4 regions of the Streptomyces sp. NPDC003720 genome follow, and region 2 is predicted to be linked to each of the others. Evidence: riboswitches for the same ligand, from Rfam matches in the RefSeq annotation. Region 2 holds a riboswitch; each other region holds the start of a gene.
What was found. A riboswitch is a leader RNA that binds a small molecule or an ion and turns the genes downstream of it on or off. The one in region 2 is predicted to bind cobalamin.
Positions count from the first base shown of each region.

Region 1 (3,463 bases), on a different contig from region 2:
ACTCCTCGCCCCACAGGTCGACCAGCTCCGGCACGTCCGCCGGGGAGAACAGCGACCACCGCTCGTCGGCGTCGACCCGGCGCATGAACTCGTCCGGGATCCAGTGCGCGAGGTTCAGGTTGTGCGTACGGCGGGCGTCCTCACCGGTGTTGTCCCGCAGCTCCAGGAACTCCTCGATGTCGGAGTGCCAGGTCTCCAGGTACACCGCGGCGGCCCCCTTGCGCCGGCCGCCCTGGTTCACCGCGGCCACCGAGGCGTCCAGCGTCTTCAGGAAAGGCACGATCCCGTTGGAGTGCCCGTTGGTGCCCCGGATCAGCGAACCGCGGCCGCGGATGCGGGAGTAGGACAGGCCGATGCCGCCGGCGTGCTTGGAGAGGCGGGCGACCTGGTGGTACCGGTCGTAGATGGAGTCCAGCTCGTCCAGCGGGGAGTCGAGGAGGTAGCAGGACGACATCTGCGGATGCCGGGTGCCGGAGTTGAAGAGGGTGGGGGAGGAGGGCAGGTAGTCGAGCCGGCTCATCAGGCCGTACAGCGCGGCGACCTCGTCCACGGAGCGGGCGGTGTCGTCCTCGGCCAGGCCGGCGGCGACGCGCAGCATGAAGTGCTGCGGCGTCTCGATCACCCGGCGGGTGATGGGGTGGCGGAGCAGGTAGCGGCTGTGCAGCGTGCGCAGGCCGAAGTACCCGAAGCGGTCGTCGGCCGCCGGGTCGACCAGCGCGTCGAGCCGTTCGGCGTGCAGCCGCACGAACTCCGCGGTGCGGTCGGCGACGAGACCCTCACGATGGCCGACGGCGACCGACCCGGTGAAGGACGTGACGCCCTGCGAGGCGGCCTCGGCGCGGATGGAGACGGTCAGCAGCCGGGCGGCCAGCCGGGAGTAGGCGGGGTCCTCGGAGATCAGTCCGGCGGCCGCCTCCGTGGCCAGCTCGCGCAACTCCGCCTCGTCGGCCCGGGCGGACCGGCCGCGCAGCGCGGCGGCGGCGACCCGGCCGGGGTCGGCGTCGGGGAGGTCGGCGGTCAGCTCGGTCAGGGTCCGCAGCAGTGCGGCACCGGGACCGTCGGTCTCCACCGGGGCTCCGCTCGCCGGGGTGGCTGAAGCCGGGTCGGCTGGCGCGATGGTCACGTGGGGCTCTCCCTCGCTCGGCACGGGGCCTTGCGGAGGGCAGGGGGCAGCGCGAGCGCGCACGGCGTCGCGTCCCCGGCCCATTCCACGAGGCCCGGACGTCGATGAGCACCCGGACCGGACGGCCGGGCGCGTGCTGCCGGCAGGTCCTCGGACTGAACAGGCGTGCGGAGACACGCGAGTACACCGTTGCGGGACAGTTCCGGATTCGCACCGGATTCCCCTGCGGCGACAGCGAGCATGAGCATACATCTAGTGCCGGGCCGTCGTGTCACCCCCACATGTTGTGCCTGTTGCGTGTTGCGACGGCTCCGCAGTGTCAACTCGCACGACAGCGGGCCGCCGGGGGAGGTGCCCTCGGCGGCCCGCTGCGGGTGGTCCGTGACCGGTCGCGCTAGTGGGCGCTTCCCGCGGTGGCGGGCGGGAGCTCCACCTCGACGCCGGGGTCGCCCGCGTCCGCCGTGTAGTCCTCCGGCCGGGTCTCGTCGAGGCCCTCCGGGGCCTTCACGGCCTTCAGGACGAAGGTGAGCACCACGGTGACCACGACATTCAGCACGAACGCGGTGAGGCCGATGTAGCCGATCTCCCCGATGCCCGGGATCTCCTTCGCGGAGCCGCCGAAGTGCTTCTGGGTCGGCGAGGCCACCCCGTACGCGGCGAGCGTGCCGTACACCATGCCGACCGCCCAGCCGGCGAGCAGCGCCCAGCGGTGGAACCAGCGGGTGAACAGGCCGCCGACCAGGGCCGGGAAGGTCTGCAGGATCCAGATGCCGCCCAGCAGCTGGAAGTTGATGGCGACCGTCTTGTCCATCGTCAGGACGAAGACCAGCGCGCCCACCTTCACCAGCAGCGACACGATCTTGGAGACCCGGGTCTCCTCCTTCGGCGTGGCGTCCGGCTTGATGAAGTCCTTGTAGATGTTGCGGGTGAACAGGTTCGCCGCCGCGATGGACATGATGGCCGCGGGCACCAGCGCGCCGATGCCGATCGCCGCGAAGGCCACGCCCGCGAACCAGTCCGGGAACATGTTCTCGAAGAGCTGCGGGATCGCCAGCTGGCCGTTGGTGACCTTCACCCCGGCCGCGATCGCCATGAAGCCGAGCAGGGCCAGCAGGCCGAGCATCAGCGAGTACAGCGGCAGGATCGTGGTGTTGCGGCGGATCACCTCACGGCTCTTGGAGGACAGGGTCGCGGTGATCGAGTGCGGGTACATGAACAGGGCGAGCGCGGAGCCGAGCGCCAGGGTGGCGTACGTCCACTGGCCCGCCTCCGGCGGTGCGAGCGCGCCGCGCGGCTTGCCGGTGGCCGGGTTCACCTGGCTGAAGGCGTCACCCGCCTTGGCGAAGACGTCGTCGAACCCGCCCAGCTTGATCGGGATGTAGATGATCGCCACCGCGATGACGATGTAGATCAGCGCGTCCTTCACGAACGCGATCAGCGCGGGGGCGCGCAGACCGGACGAGTAGGTGTACGCGGCCAGCACGCCGAAGGCGATGAGCAGCGGCAGGTCCTTCACGAACCAGTTGGTGTTCTCGCCGCCGCCGACGCCCATCACGTCCAGCACCGCCTGGATGCCCACGAGCTGGAGCGCGATGTACGGCATCGTCGCGAGGATGCCGGTGACCGCCACGGCCAGCGACAGGCCCTTGGAGCCGAACCGGCCGCGCACGAAGTCCGAGGTGGTGACGTAGCCGTGGCGGTGCGAGACCGACCACAGGCGGGGCAGGAACGTGAAGATGAGCGGGTAGACGAGGATCGTGTACGGGACGGCGAAGAAGCCGGCCGCGCCCGCCGCGTAGATCGCCGCCGGCACGGCGACGAAGGTGTACGCCGTGTACAGGTCGCCGCCGAGCAGGAACCAGGTGATCCAGGTGCCGAACGACCGTCCGCCCAGGCCCCATTCGTCCAGGGAGTGCTCGTTGTCGGCCCTGCGCCAGCGTGCGGCCATGAAGCCCACGACCGTGACGGCCAGGAAGAAGAAGATGAAGACGCCGAGTGCGACGCCGTTGACGCCGTCCTTCACTTCGCCGCACCCCCGCTCCGGGCGCCGCGGGCGCGCTGGTCACGCTGCCACAGCTGGTACGCCAGCATCGTGAGCGCGGTGGAGAGCAGCACCCACAGCATCTGGTACCAGTAGAAGAACGGGATCCCGATGAAGGCGGGGTCCGTCTTGGAGTACGAGCCGACCCACAGCATCGCCACGAAGGGCGCGACGAGACACAGCCCGATGATCACCCGGACCGGCGTCACCACCGGTGGTCTCACTTCTTGCGTTTCGGACATGCCACGGCTCCGTCCCCTCGCTGATCACCTGTGTAATGCGCAGGCAATCTAGGTGAC
Region 1 is NZ_JBIANZ010000015.1:168,322-171,784, reverse strand. Features, by position in the region: gene ACFYU0_RS33245 (ribonucleoside-diphosphate reductase subunit alpha) at 1-1,123, opposite strand, end outside; cobalamin riboswitch at 1,247-1,406, opposite strand; gene mctP (monocarboxylate uptake permease MctP) at 1,518-3,146, opposite strand; gene ACFYU0_RS33235 (DUF3311 domain-containing protein) at 3,143-3,406, opposite strand.
Region 1: linked by a shared signal. The riboswitch ahead of ACFYU0_RS33245 (ribonucleoside-diphosphate reductase subunit alpha) and the one ahead of cobN (cobaltochelatase subunit CobN) in region 2 are both predicted to bind cobalamin.

Region 2 (3,463 bases):
ACAGGCCGGCGTTCTTGCCGGGCAGCCACTCCAGGTTGCCGTGCTTGCCGAGGTGGATCATCGCGTCGGCGCCGAAGCCGCCCTCCGTCTGCGGGGCGGCGATCCAGCGGTAGGCAGCCAGGTAGTGGTGGGAGGGCGGGAGGTCCGGGTCGTGGTAGATGGCGATGGGGTTCTCGCCGAAGCCGCGCGGGGGCTGGATCAGAATGAGCAGATTGCCGAAGCGCAGGGCCGCGAGGACGATGTCGCCCTCCCGGTTGCGACTGCGGTCGACGAACATCTCGCCCGGCGCCGGCCCCCAGTGCTCCTCCACCGCCGTCCGCAGTTCCTTGGGGAGCGTGGCGAACCAGCGCCGGTAGTCGGCGGCCGGGATACGGACCGGGTTGCGGGCCAGCTGTTCCTCGGTGAGCCAGTCCTGGTCGTGACCGCCCGCCTCGATGAGCGCGCGGATCAGTTCGTCACCGTCACCGGAGGCCAGGCCGGGGATGTGCGTGTCCGAGCCGAAGTCGTACCCCTCGTCGCGAAGGCGCCTGAGCAGGGCTACGGCGCTGGCGGGAGTGTCCAGGCCGACCGCGTTGCCGATCCGGGAGTGCTTGGTGGGGTACGCCGACAGGACGAGGGCCAGGCGCTTCCGGGCCGGCGGGATGTGGCGGAGGCGGGCGTGGCGTACGGCGATTCCGGCGACCCGGGCCGCACGCTCGGGATCGGCGACGTAGGCCGGGAGGCCGTCGGCGTCGATCTCCTTGAAGGAGAACGGCACGGTGATCAGGCGGCCGTCGAACTCGGGGACCGCGATCTGGCTGGCCGCGTCCAGCGGGGAGACGCCCTCGTCGTTCTCCTCCCAGGTGGTGCGGGACCCGGTCAGGCACAGGGCCTGGAGGATGGCGACGTCGAGCGAGGTGAGCGCGCCCGCGTCCCAGGACTCGTCGTCGCCGCCGGCCGATGCCTCGGCCGGCTTGGTGCCTCCGGCCGCCAGGACCGTGGTGACGATGGCGTCGGCGGCCCGGAGTTCGGCGATCAGGTCGGACTCGGGGGCGCGCAGGGAGGCCACGTACAGCGGGAGCGGTCGTCCGCCGGCTTCCTCGATGGCGTCGCAGAGCGTGTGCACGAAGGCGGTGTTGCCGCTCATGTGGTGGGCCCGGTAGTAGAGCACCGCCACGGTGGGGAAGTTCGGTTCGCCGCTGGGTGCCGACCGTTGCAGTGGGCCCCATGTGGGTGCGGGGGCCGGTGCCTCGAAGCCGTGGCCGGTGAGCAGGACCGTGTCGGAGAGGAAGCGGGCGAGCTGCTCCAGGTTGGCGGGGCCGCCGTGGGCGAGGTAGGCGTGGGCCTCGGCGGCGATGCCGACGGGGACGGTGGAGGCGGCCATCAGCTGGGCGTCGGGGGCCTGTTCGCCAGTCAGGACGATCACCGGGCGGCCGTCGGCCAGCAGCAGGTCGAGGCCGTCCTGCCAGGCGCGGATGCCGCCGAGGAGGCGTACGACGATCAGGTCCACGCCGTCGAGGAGGGCGGGAAGGTCGTCGAGGTGCAGGCGGGCCGGATTGGCGAAGCGATAGGCGACCGGGCCGTCGGCCGCGCGGGCGCTGAGCAGGTCGGTGTCGGACGTCGACAGGAGAAGGATCATGCGCGGTCGGCCTTCCTCGGGGTCCGCGCCCCGGGCGGTTCAGGACGGCGGGAGTTCCTGGCTCACCCGGCCCCTTGAGGGACAGGCTCACAGTGGCGGGACCGCGCCGGAGTCGCACCGGGCTTCCTCCCCTGTCGCCGTCTGCGGCGAAGGCGGACCGGATGATCCACCGAGGAGCATAGTAAGGGGCACTGAAGAGGTACGGGGCATACGTTTGGTCGGATCGTCGGTATGCTCGCCGCCATGTCCACGGCTCCCGTACTTCTGTCGTCCCAGGCCGCAGCGGTCTTCCGGGACCGCGGTGACGCCTGTCCGGGCGCGTTGCGGCTGCACCCGGCAGACGACGGCGCGTTGGCGCGGGTACGGATTCCCGGGGGCGTGCTCCGCGTCGATCAGGCCAGGGCACTCGGGCGTGCGGCACGCGAGTTGGGCGACGGGGAGCTGCATCTGACCTCACGGGGTAACGTGCAGCTGCGTGGGCTTCATGCCGACTACGGTGGCGAGTTGGCGGAGCGGCTGAGTGCAGCCGGGCTGCTTCCGTCGTGGCGGCACGAGCGGATTCGTAACGTCGTCGCATCGCCACTGTCCGGCCTCGACGGGCACGGGTTCGCCGACGTACGGCCGTGGCTGCCGGCGCTGGACGAGCTGATCTGCGCGAGCGAGACGGCGGCCGGGCTGTCCGGGCGGTTCCTCTTCGCCCTCGACGACGGGCGCGGGGACGTGGCCGGTCTGGGAGCCGACGTGACGGTACGGGCGACGCCGGACGGGGATGCGTGGCTGTGGATCGGAGAGTCCGATCGCGTCGCCCTCGTCAGCGCCGAGGACGCGCCCGCAGCAGCTGTCCTGGCTGCGGAAGTCTTCCTGGAGTCAAGTCGGGGCCGCGCGTGGCGGGTTGCCGAACTCGGCGAAGCAGCCGATGACTTGATGGGTGAGGTGTTGGCGCGCCTTCCACAGGGGCGAGCCGCGGTCGCACCCTCGTGGCCCGTCGGAGTGCCGCCGCGACCGGGCGTCGTCGAGAACCCCGACGGTGGAACGGGACTGTCCGTCCTTGCCCCGCTGGGTCGTATCACCGCCGCCCAGTGGACGCAGTTGACGGCTGTCGCATCCTCCGAGGCACGCCTGACCCCCTGGCGGGGCGTGGTCCTTCCCACCGTCACCGCCGACCGCCTCGCCGCCCTCACCACCGCCGGACTGATCACCGACCCCGCCTCCCCCTGGCTCGGCGTCGGCGCCTGCACCGGACGGCCCGGCTGCGTCAAGTCGCGCACAGACATCCGTACGGACGCGGCGGCGGCTCTCGCCCCCGGCGGCGAGCTCCCGGCGTACTTCTCCGGCTGTGAGCGGCGCTGCGGCCGGCCGCGCGGCGACCACGTCGACGTCGTCGCCACCGAGGCCGGCGGGTACCGGATCTCCGTCGTACGAGACGGACGCCCAGCCCCCGCCACCACCATCGACGACCCTTCGCAGCTCGCGACCGCCCTCGCGGCGGCCCGCACGGACGACACGGATGACTAGGAGCACGGTGTTCGAGTACGAGAAGGACGGCGCGGCCATCTACCGCCGGTCCTTTGCCACGATTCGCGCGGAGGCGGACCTCGCGGGCCTGCCCGCCGACGTCAGCCAGGTCGCGGTGCGGATGATCCACGCCTGTGGGATGGTCGACCTCGTCCGGGACCTGGCCTACACACCCGCCGTGGTGGCCCGCGCCCGCGAGGCCCTGCGTGCCGGAGCACCGATCTTCTGTGACGTGCAGATGGTGGCCAGTGGCGTGACCCGCAAGCGGCTTCCGGCCGGCAACGACGTGATCTGCACGCTGTCCGACCCTTCCGTACCGGAACTGGCCGC
Region 2 is NZ_JBIANZ010000006.1:158,155-161,617, forward strand. Features, by position in the region: gene cobN (cobaltochelatase subunit CobN) at 1-1,618, opposite strand, end outside; cobalamin riboswitch at 1,647-1,795, opposite strand; gene cobG (precorrin-3B synthase) at 1,862-3,133, shown strand; gene ACFYU0_RS18180 (precorrin-8X methylmutase) at 3,126-3,463, shown strand, end outside.

Region 3 (3,463 bases), on a different contig from region 2:
CGCCCCCGCCCCGGCGAGTCCGAGATCCACGAGGGCGTCCGCGAGCAGCCCCTGGTGGACGTCGCGCTGGACGTGGACGTGGACCGGTTCGTGAAGCTCTACCTGGAGACGGTCGAGGGGCCCCCGGCCTAGGCCGCCGACCCCGGCTCAGTCGGACGCCGCCGGGACCCGTGCCGTCCCACCGACCCCGGATCCGTAGGACGCCGCCGGGACCCGTGCCGTCCCACCGGCCCCGGCTCAGTCGGACGCCGCCGGGACCCGTGCCGTCCAGCGCTCCTCCACCCGCGCCAGCCGCCAGTACGCCAGCGCCGCCGCCCACACCACCACGAACAGCCCCACGATGACGTAGCCGACGCTGTCCAGGTCCAGCCCGGCGATCCAGCCGGTCACGGCGTCGCCCAGGGCGAACTTCTCGTGCAGGACGCCGACCAGCTCGATGGTGCCGATGAGGAACGCGACGGCGATGGACAGCCCGGTGATCGTGAGGTTGTAGAAGACCTTGCGCACCGGGTTGGAGAACGCCCACTGGTAGGCGAAGTTCATGAACGTGCCGTCGAGGGTGTCGAACAGGCTCATCCCGGCGGCGAAGAGCAGCGGCAGGCACAGGACCGCGTACCAGGGCAGTCCGGCCGCCGCGCCCGAACCGGCCATCACCATCAGCGTGACCTCGGTGGCCGTGTCGAAGCCGAGGCCGAACAGGAAGCCCAGCGGGAACATCTGGCCCGGCCGCGAGATGGACTTGGTCAGCCGCCCGAGGACGCGGTTCATGAACCCCCGCGAGTCCAGGTGCTGTTCCAGCTCACGCTCGTCGTACGTGCCGGACCGCATCGCCCGGAACACCCTCAGGATGCCGGCCAGCGCGACCAGATTGAGGGCGGCGATGAGGTAGAGGAAGGCGCCGGAGATCGTCGTGCCCATGAAGCCGAGCACCTGGTGGGTGCGCGAGTGCTCGTCCATGACCCGGCCGGCGAGCCGGGTGCCGCCCGCGATCAGCAGGGCCAGCAGCACCACCACGCCGGAGTGGCCCAGCGCGAACCAGAAGCCCACCGACACCGGCCGCCTGCCGTCGGCCATCAGCTTGCGGGTGGTGTTGTCGATCGCGGCGATGTGGTCGGCGTCGAAGGCGTGCCGCATGCCCAGGGTGTAGGCGGTGACGCCGAGGCCGACGCCGAAGACGTCCTGGCCGACCTTGTAGTGCCCGGGGGCGACGAGCAGGAACAGCACCCCGAAGGCGACGACGTGCAGGGCGGCGATCACCCCCAGCAGCCCCGCCGTCCTGATCGTGTCCTCGCGTCGCCATCGGAAGGCAGCGGCATCGGCCATCGGATTCACGCTCCAGCACCTCGTGGATCATCTCGTGAGCTGCCGTGGCCGGTCTCCTGGCTTACGGGGTGGTGCGTTCGCCGTCCCTGCCTTCCCAGCCGTGGACACGGCCAGTGGCCCGGCGGACGCCGGACGGGACGGGAACTCCCCGATCACAGTGGCGAGGGCCGCGTCGGCATGGACCCCTGAGGGGCCGTCACCGACTTCCCGAGCACCACGGCCCGCCCACCGTAGGCGGGTGAACGCCCGTCCGCCTAGCCGGGCACCGGTGCGGGTACGCAAGATCACATGCGAGACGCCCCCGCCGTCCCGCGGGCCTTGCGGCTGCCGCGGGACGGCGGGGGTCGTGGTGGGCCGGGCCGTCAGCCCTGGGCGCCCCGCCTGCGGCGCGAGACGAGCACGAAGGCGGCTCCGCCGGCGACCAGCACGGCGGCCCCGCCCGCGATCAGCCCCGAGTTGCCGCCGCCACCGGTCTCCGCGAGGTCGCCCCCGTCGTCGCCCCCGTCCGGGGTGGGCGCCGAGCCGGCCCGCGACTCGGAGGCGGACGGGGCCGGCGCCGACTCCGTGGCGGCCGGGGACGGCGCGGCGGACGACTCCGAGTCGCTCGGCGTGGACGGCTCCGACGTGCTCGGCGCGGGCGACGCCGAGTCGTCCGCGGGGGCGCTCGGCGACGGGGACTGCGGCTGCTCGGGCGTGGTGGCGCAGTCCTTGGTGCCGCCGTTCCAGGCCGCGATCAGCTTGTCCTTGATGACCGGGTGGTCCGGGCCCTTGGGCAGGTCCCCGTGCTCGAAGCCGTCGTTCGCGCCGTTCTTGCCGTCGAATTTGACCGCGCCGCGGTAGAGGTCGATCTGCGCGAAGCAGCCCGCGTCCGGCACCGCGATGTCGAGGGAGTCGGTGTCGCCCGGCTTCACGGCCACGGTGTCGAAGTCGACGAAGACCTGCTCGCCGGAGGTGGCGAAGCTCGCGCCGTGGGCCAGGTAGGAGGCCAGCGAGGCGGTGCAGCCCGCGGCGCCCCCGGCGGCACGCACCTTGACGTGGACCTTGCCGTCCTCGGTCGGCCGGAGGTTCTGGTCGTCCACCTTCACCGAGTCGAAGAAGTTCACGCCGTCCAGCGAGAACTGGCAGCGGTCGGTGCCGGTCTCGGTGCCCGCGCCGGTGCCGGGCGCGTAGTGGCCGCCGGACCTCCAGCCGTCACCGCCGTGCGCGCCGTGGGCCCACGCGCCGGAGGCGGCGGCGACCGAGGCGGCGCAGAGGGCGAGTGACGCGGCGCCCGTCCCCAGCAGGCGGCGCGCGGTGACACGTCTGGCTATGGACATGGGTATCCCATCGCAGAAGCTCGAGTGAGCGAAGAAGTCAGAAGAGACACGCGGCCCATTGGTCACATGCGCCACAGTGTGAGGCCATGGTGATCGGCCGTGTTGAAACCTGTCAACCTGCGTGTATGCAGGGGGCGTTCATGGCTCCGTCACAACTTCGTCACACGGGGAAGGATCCACTCCCCATCACCTGAAGGTTCTCTTTCCGGGCAATGTGGACAGGCTCTGTACTGTCGTCCTTCCCGAAGGGAGCCCGCATGGCAGACCTCTCGTCCCGGAACCCGGACTGGTGGCGCCAGGCCGTCGTGTACCAGGTGTATCCGCGCAGCTTCGCCGACGCCGACGGCGACGGGCTCGGCGACCTCAGGGGAGTCGCCCAGCGCCTGAACCACCTCGCCACGCTCGGCGTCGACGCCCTGTGGCTGAGCCCCTTCTACCCCTCGGAACTGGCCGACGGCGGCTACGACGTCGCCGACCCCCGGGGCGTCGACTCCCGCCTCGGCACCCTGGACGACTTCGACGCACTGGTGGCCGAGGCCCACCGCCTCGGTCTGAAGGTGGTCGTCGACGTCGTCCCCAACCACACCTCGCACCGGCACCCCTGGTTCGAGGAGGCGCTGCTGGCCGGCCCCGGCTCCGCGGCCCGGGACCGCTACGTCTTCCGTCCCGGCCGCGGCGCGCACGGTGAACTCCCGCCCACCGACTGGCAGTCGGTGTTCGGCGGCAGCGCCTGGCGGCGGACCGCGGACGGCGAGTGGTACCTGCACCTCTTCGCGCCCGAGCAGCCCGACCTGAACTGGGAGAACGAGGAGGTCCGCGCCGAC
Region 3 is NZ_JBIANZ010000004.1:344,893-348,355, forward strand. Features, by position in the region: gene ACFYU0_RS13310 (nucleoside hydrolase) at 1-132, shown strand, start outside; gene ACFYU0_RS13315 (HoxN/HupN/NixA family nickel/cobalt transporter) at 238-1,323, opposite strand; cobalamin riboswitch at 1,352-1,557, opposite strand; gene ACFYU0_RS13320 (LAETG motif-containing sortase-dependent surface protein) at 1,686-2,639, opposite strand; gene ACFYU0_RS13325 (glycoside hydrolase family 13 protein) at 2,897-3,463, shown strand, end outside.
Region 3: linked by a shared signal. The riboswitch ahead of ACFYU0_RS13315 (HoxN/HupN/NixA family nickel/cobalt transporter) and the one ahead of cobN (cobaltochelatase subunit CobN) in region 2 are both predicted to bind cobalamin.

Region 4 (3,463 bases), on a different contig from region 2:
GTCGAACTCCCGGTAGGTGACCCCCGGAGCGATCCGCTTGCCGGGTCTCTCCAGGGGGGCGGCACCGGCCGGCGCCGCCCCCGTCAGAGCCGCGCCGGCCAGGACGCCGAACGCCGTGAGAACCGATCTGCCTGCCGCCGTCCGCCGTCCGCCTCGCGTCATAGCGCCCCCTGATGCCTCGTCAACCGTCATCAGCACTCGGGGGAAGTGCACCAGACGACGGTGACGAGCGGGACGGCTAGGCGTCGACTACGCGAGAACGGGTGAGAAAACGTACTCCCTCGGGTGCCTCCAGCGAGAAACCGCTCCCTCTGCCGGGTACGACGTCCACGATGAGCCGGGTGTGGCTCCAGGCCTCGTACTGGCTCCGCGACATCCAGAAGGTCACGGGCTCCTCGACGCCGTCCACCGCCAGCTCGGCCAGCAGCACGTCCGAACCGCCGGTGCGGAACTCCCCGTCGGGGTAGCACATGGGCGCGCTGCCGTCACAGCAGCCGCCGGACTGGTGGAACATCAGCGGCCCGTGCTCGGCCCGCAGCCGGCGCACCAGTTCCGCGGCCTGCGGGGTGAGTTCGACGCGGGGCAGTTCCTCTTGCATGGTCACCGTCCTGGGGAGCCGGGGGCGTCGGACCCGGCCCAGTCTCACGGCCGGGCACAACGGCGTCCAGTGCGCGTCCGTAAGCGTCCTGAGGGGGTCTACGGGGTGCCGCTCGATCCGCCCAGCGCGGTGCCGGGCGTGAGGTTCCAGCGTCCCGCCCGGCCGGTGAACGAGGTGGCGGTCAGGGGCGGTACGTCGATCCGCCAGAAGGCCGTCTCCGGAGCGCCGAGCACCCGCACGGCCACGGCCCGCACGACCTCCGGCTCGACCACCGCCACCGTGCGGCCGGCGCACCGGGCGGCCTCCTCCAGCCAGTCCCCGACCCGGGCGCACAGAAGGCGCACCGACTCCCCGCCGTGCGGGGCAGCCGCCGGGTCGGCCAGCCACCGGGCCAGCGCCTCCGGCTCCCCGGCGCCGACCTCGTCGAGGGTCCGCCCCCGCCAGCGGCCCATGTCGAGGCCCGCCAGGGCGGGTTCGGCGCGTGCGTCGAGACCCAGCGCGGCCGCCGTCTCCCGGCAGCGGACGGTGGGGGAGACGAGGGCCGTCGCGGCGGTCCGCAGTTCGCCGGCGGCCGCGTGGGCGCGCGCGGCGCCGGCCGCGTCGAGCGAACACCCGTCGTCGAAGCGGGCCTCCCGCAGGGAGGGGTTCATCGCCGGTGAGACCAGCGTCACTCGGGTCGTCATGAGGTCGCCCGCATCGTCAACGGCCCTTTCGGCACAGGGGTTCCACAGCCTACGGCGGTCGCGGGGGCGCGCAGTCCCCGGCCCGTGCGCACTTGGCCGCACCCGCACTTCGCGGTACCTTCTCGGCGACAGAGACGACGGAACGCGGAAGCCGGTGGGAATCCGGCACGGTCGCGCCACTGTGAGCCCTGTACGCACCCATCCCGGTGCGGGCCGGGCAAGTCAGACCCGCCCGTCGTCCCGTGCACCACCGAGCAGGGACGCGAGTTCCCCAGGAGGTCCTGCCATGGCGCAGTCCGCCATTCAGCCCACCCCCACCGCCCTTCCCGCCAAGCTGCCGATCGGCGCCATCGTCCCCTGGGCGGTCTTCTTCGGCGTCCTGATGCTGGTCCTGCTGTACTTCGTCGGCGCCGAACAGGGCGCCACCTCCGTGACGTCCGGTGAGAACGTGCACGAGTGGGTGCACGACGCCCGGCATCTGCTCGGCTTCCCCTGCCACTGACCGGGCGAGGAAGCGCACGGGCTCATGAATTCGGCAACCGTCCGGAACCTGTTGGTGCGTGGCATGCTCGCGGGACTCACCGCGGGCCTGCTCGCCCTCGTCGTCGCCTACTTCCTCGGTGAGCCGCGTGTCGACGCGGCCATCGCCTACGAAGAGGCGCACTCCCACGAACACGGCGTGGAGGCGGTCTCCCGCACGATGCAGTCGACCGCCGGCCTGTCCACCGGCGTGCTCGTCTACGGCATCGCGTTCGGCGGCATCGCCGCCCTCGCCTACTGCTTCGCGCTGGGCCGCGTAGGCCGCTTCGGGCCCCGCGCGAGCGCGCTGCTCCTGGCGGCCGCGGGCCTCGTCGCCGTCTACGTCGTGCCGTTCCTGAAGTACCCGGCCAATCCGCCGTCCGTCGGCGACCCCGACACGATCGGCAGGCGCACCGCGCTGTACTTCCTGATGCTGGTCCTGAGCGTGCTGCTGGCGGTCGCCACGGTGATCCTCGGCAAGCGGCTCGCCCCCCGGCTGGGCAACTGGAACGCGACGGTGGCCGCGGGCGCGTTCTTCCTCCTGGCCGCCGGGCTCGCCTACGCGTTCCTGCCGGCCGTCGACGAGGTCCCCAAGGACTTCTCCCCGAGCCTGCTCTGGCAGTTCCGTCTGGCCGCGCTGGCCGTCCAGGCGACGCTGTGGACCTCGTTCGGACTGGTCTTCGGCGTCCTCGCGGAACGCGTGCTCGCCGCGGAACGCGGGCCGGGCGGATGCCGGGCCGCCGGTCTGGGCGCCCCGGCCGCGCATCACTGAGGCACCCCCCCCGGACGCGCGGCGCCGGCCCGCTCACGGGCCGGCGCCGCGCGTCGGCCGGAGGACCCCGCGGCCGTCGTCAGGAGCGGTCCGCGGGGCCCGGTTCAGAAGGCGTACCGGATGCGCAGCCAGGGGGCGTGCGCCGCGACGAGCCCGCGCAGCTCGTCCAGCGCCCTCGCCTTGACCACGTGGTCGTAGCGCACGTTCAGCGCCCCGTTCTCGGAGCGTTTGCCCTCCTGGACGCCGGGCTGCCAGAGCACGTCCTCGGCGCGCGGATGCCAGCCGAGGTTCACCTCGTGCAGTTCCCGGTTGTGGGTCAGCATGATCACTTCGGCGGCGGCCTGCCGTCTGACCCGGTCCGGGAGCACGTCGTCGAGCTGCCGGAGCAGCTCGGCCCAGGCCTCCTGCCATCCGGGGCGCAGCACGACGGGGGAGAGGTTGAAGTGCACCTCGTACCCCGCGTCCAGGAAGTCGGCCGCGGCGGCGATCCGCTCGGCCACCGGCGACGTCCGGATGTCCAGCAGCCGCGAGTCCTCGCCCGGCATGACCGAGAACCGGACGCGGGTGCGGCCCCGCGGGTCCAGCGCGAGCAGATCCGGGTTCACGAACTTCGTGGCGAAGGACGCCTTGGCGGTGGGCCACTGCCGGAATGCGTGCACGAGATCGGCGGTGTTGTCGCAGATCAGCGCGTCCACCGAGCAGTCGCCGTTCTCGCCGATGTCGTAGACCCACGCCCGGTCGTCGCACTGGTTGGGTTCCCGCTTGGGGCCCTGGCGCGCGATGTGCCGGCCCAGGTGGGCGATGATCCGCTCGATGTTGGTGAAGACGGTGACGGGATTGGCGTATCCCTTGCGGCGCGGCACGTAGCAGTACACGCAGGCCATGGCGCAG
Region 4 is NZ_JBIANZ010000001.1:158,067-161,529, forward strand. Features, by position in the region: gene ACFYU0_RS00810 (phosphodiester glycosidase family protein) at 1-162, opposite strand, end outside; gene ACFYU0_RS00815 (DUF779 domain-containing protein) at 239-598, opposite strand; gene ACFYU0_RS00820 (histidine phosphatase family protein) at 697-1,281, opposite strand; cobalamin riboswitch at 1,388-1,532, shown strand; gene ACFYU0_RS00825 (CbtB-domain containing protein) at 1,568-1,783, shown strand; gene ACFYU0_RS00830 (CbtA family protein) at 1,808-2,572, shown strand; gene ACFYU0_RS00835 (spore photoproduct lyase family protein) at 2,677-3,463, opposite strand, start outside.
Region 4: linked by a shared signal. The riboswitch ahead of ACFYU0_RS00825 (CbtB-domain containing protein) and the one ahead of cobN (cobaltochelatase subunit CobN) in region 2 are both predicted to bind cobalamin.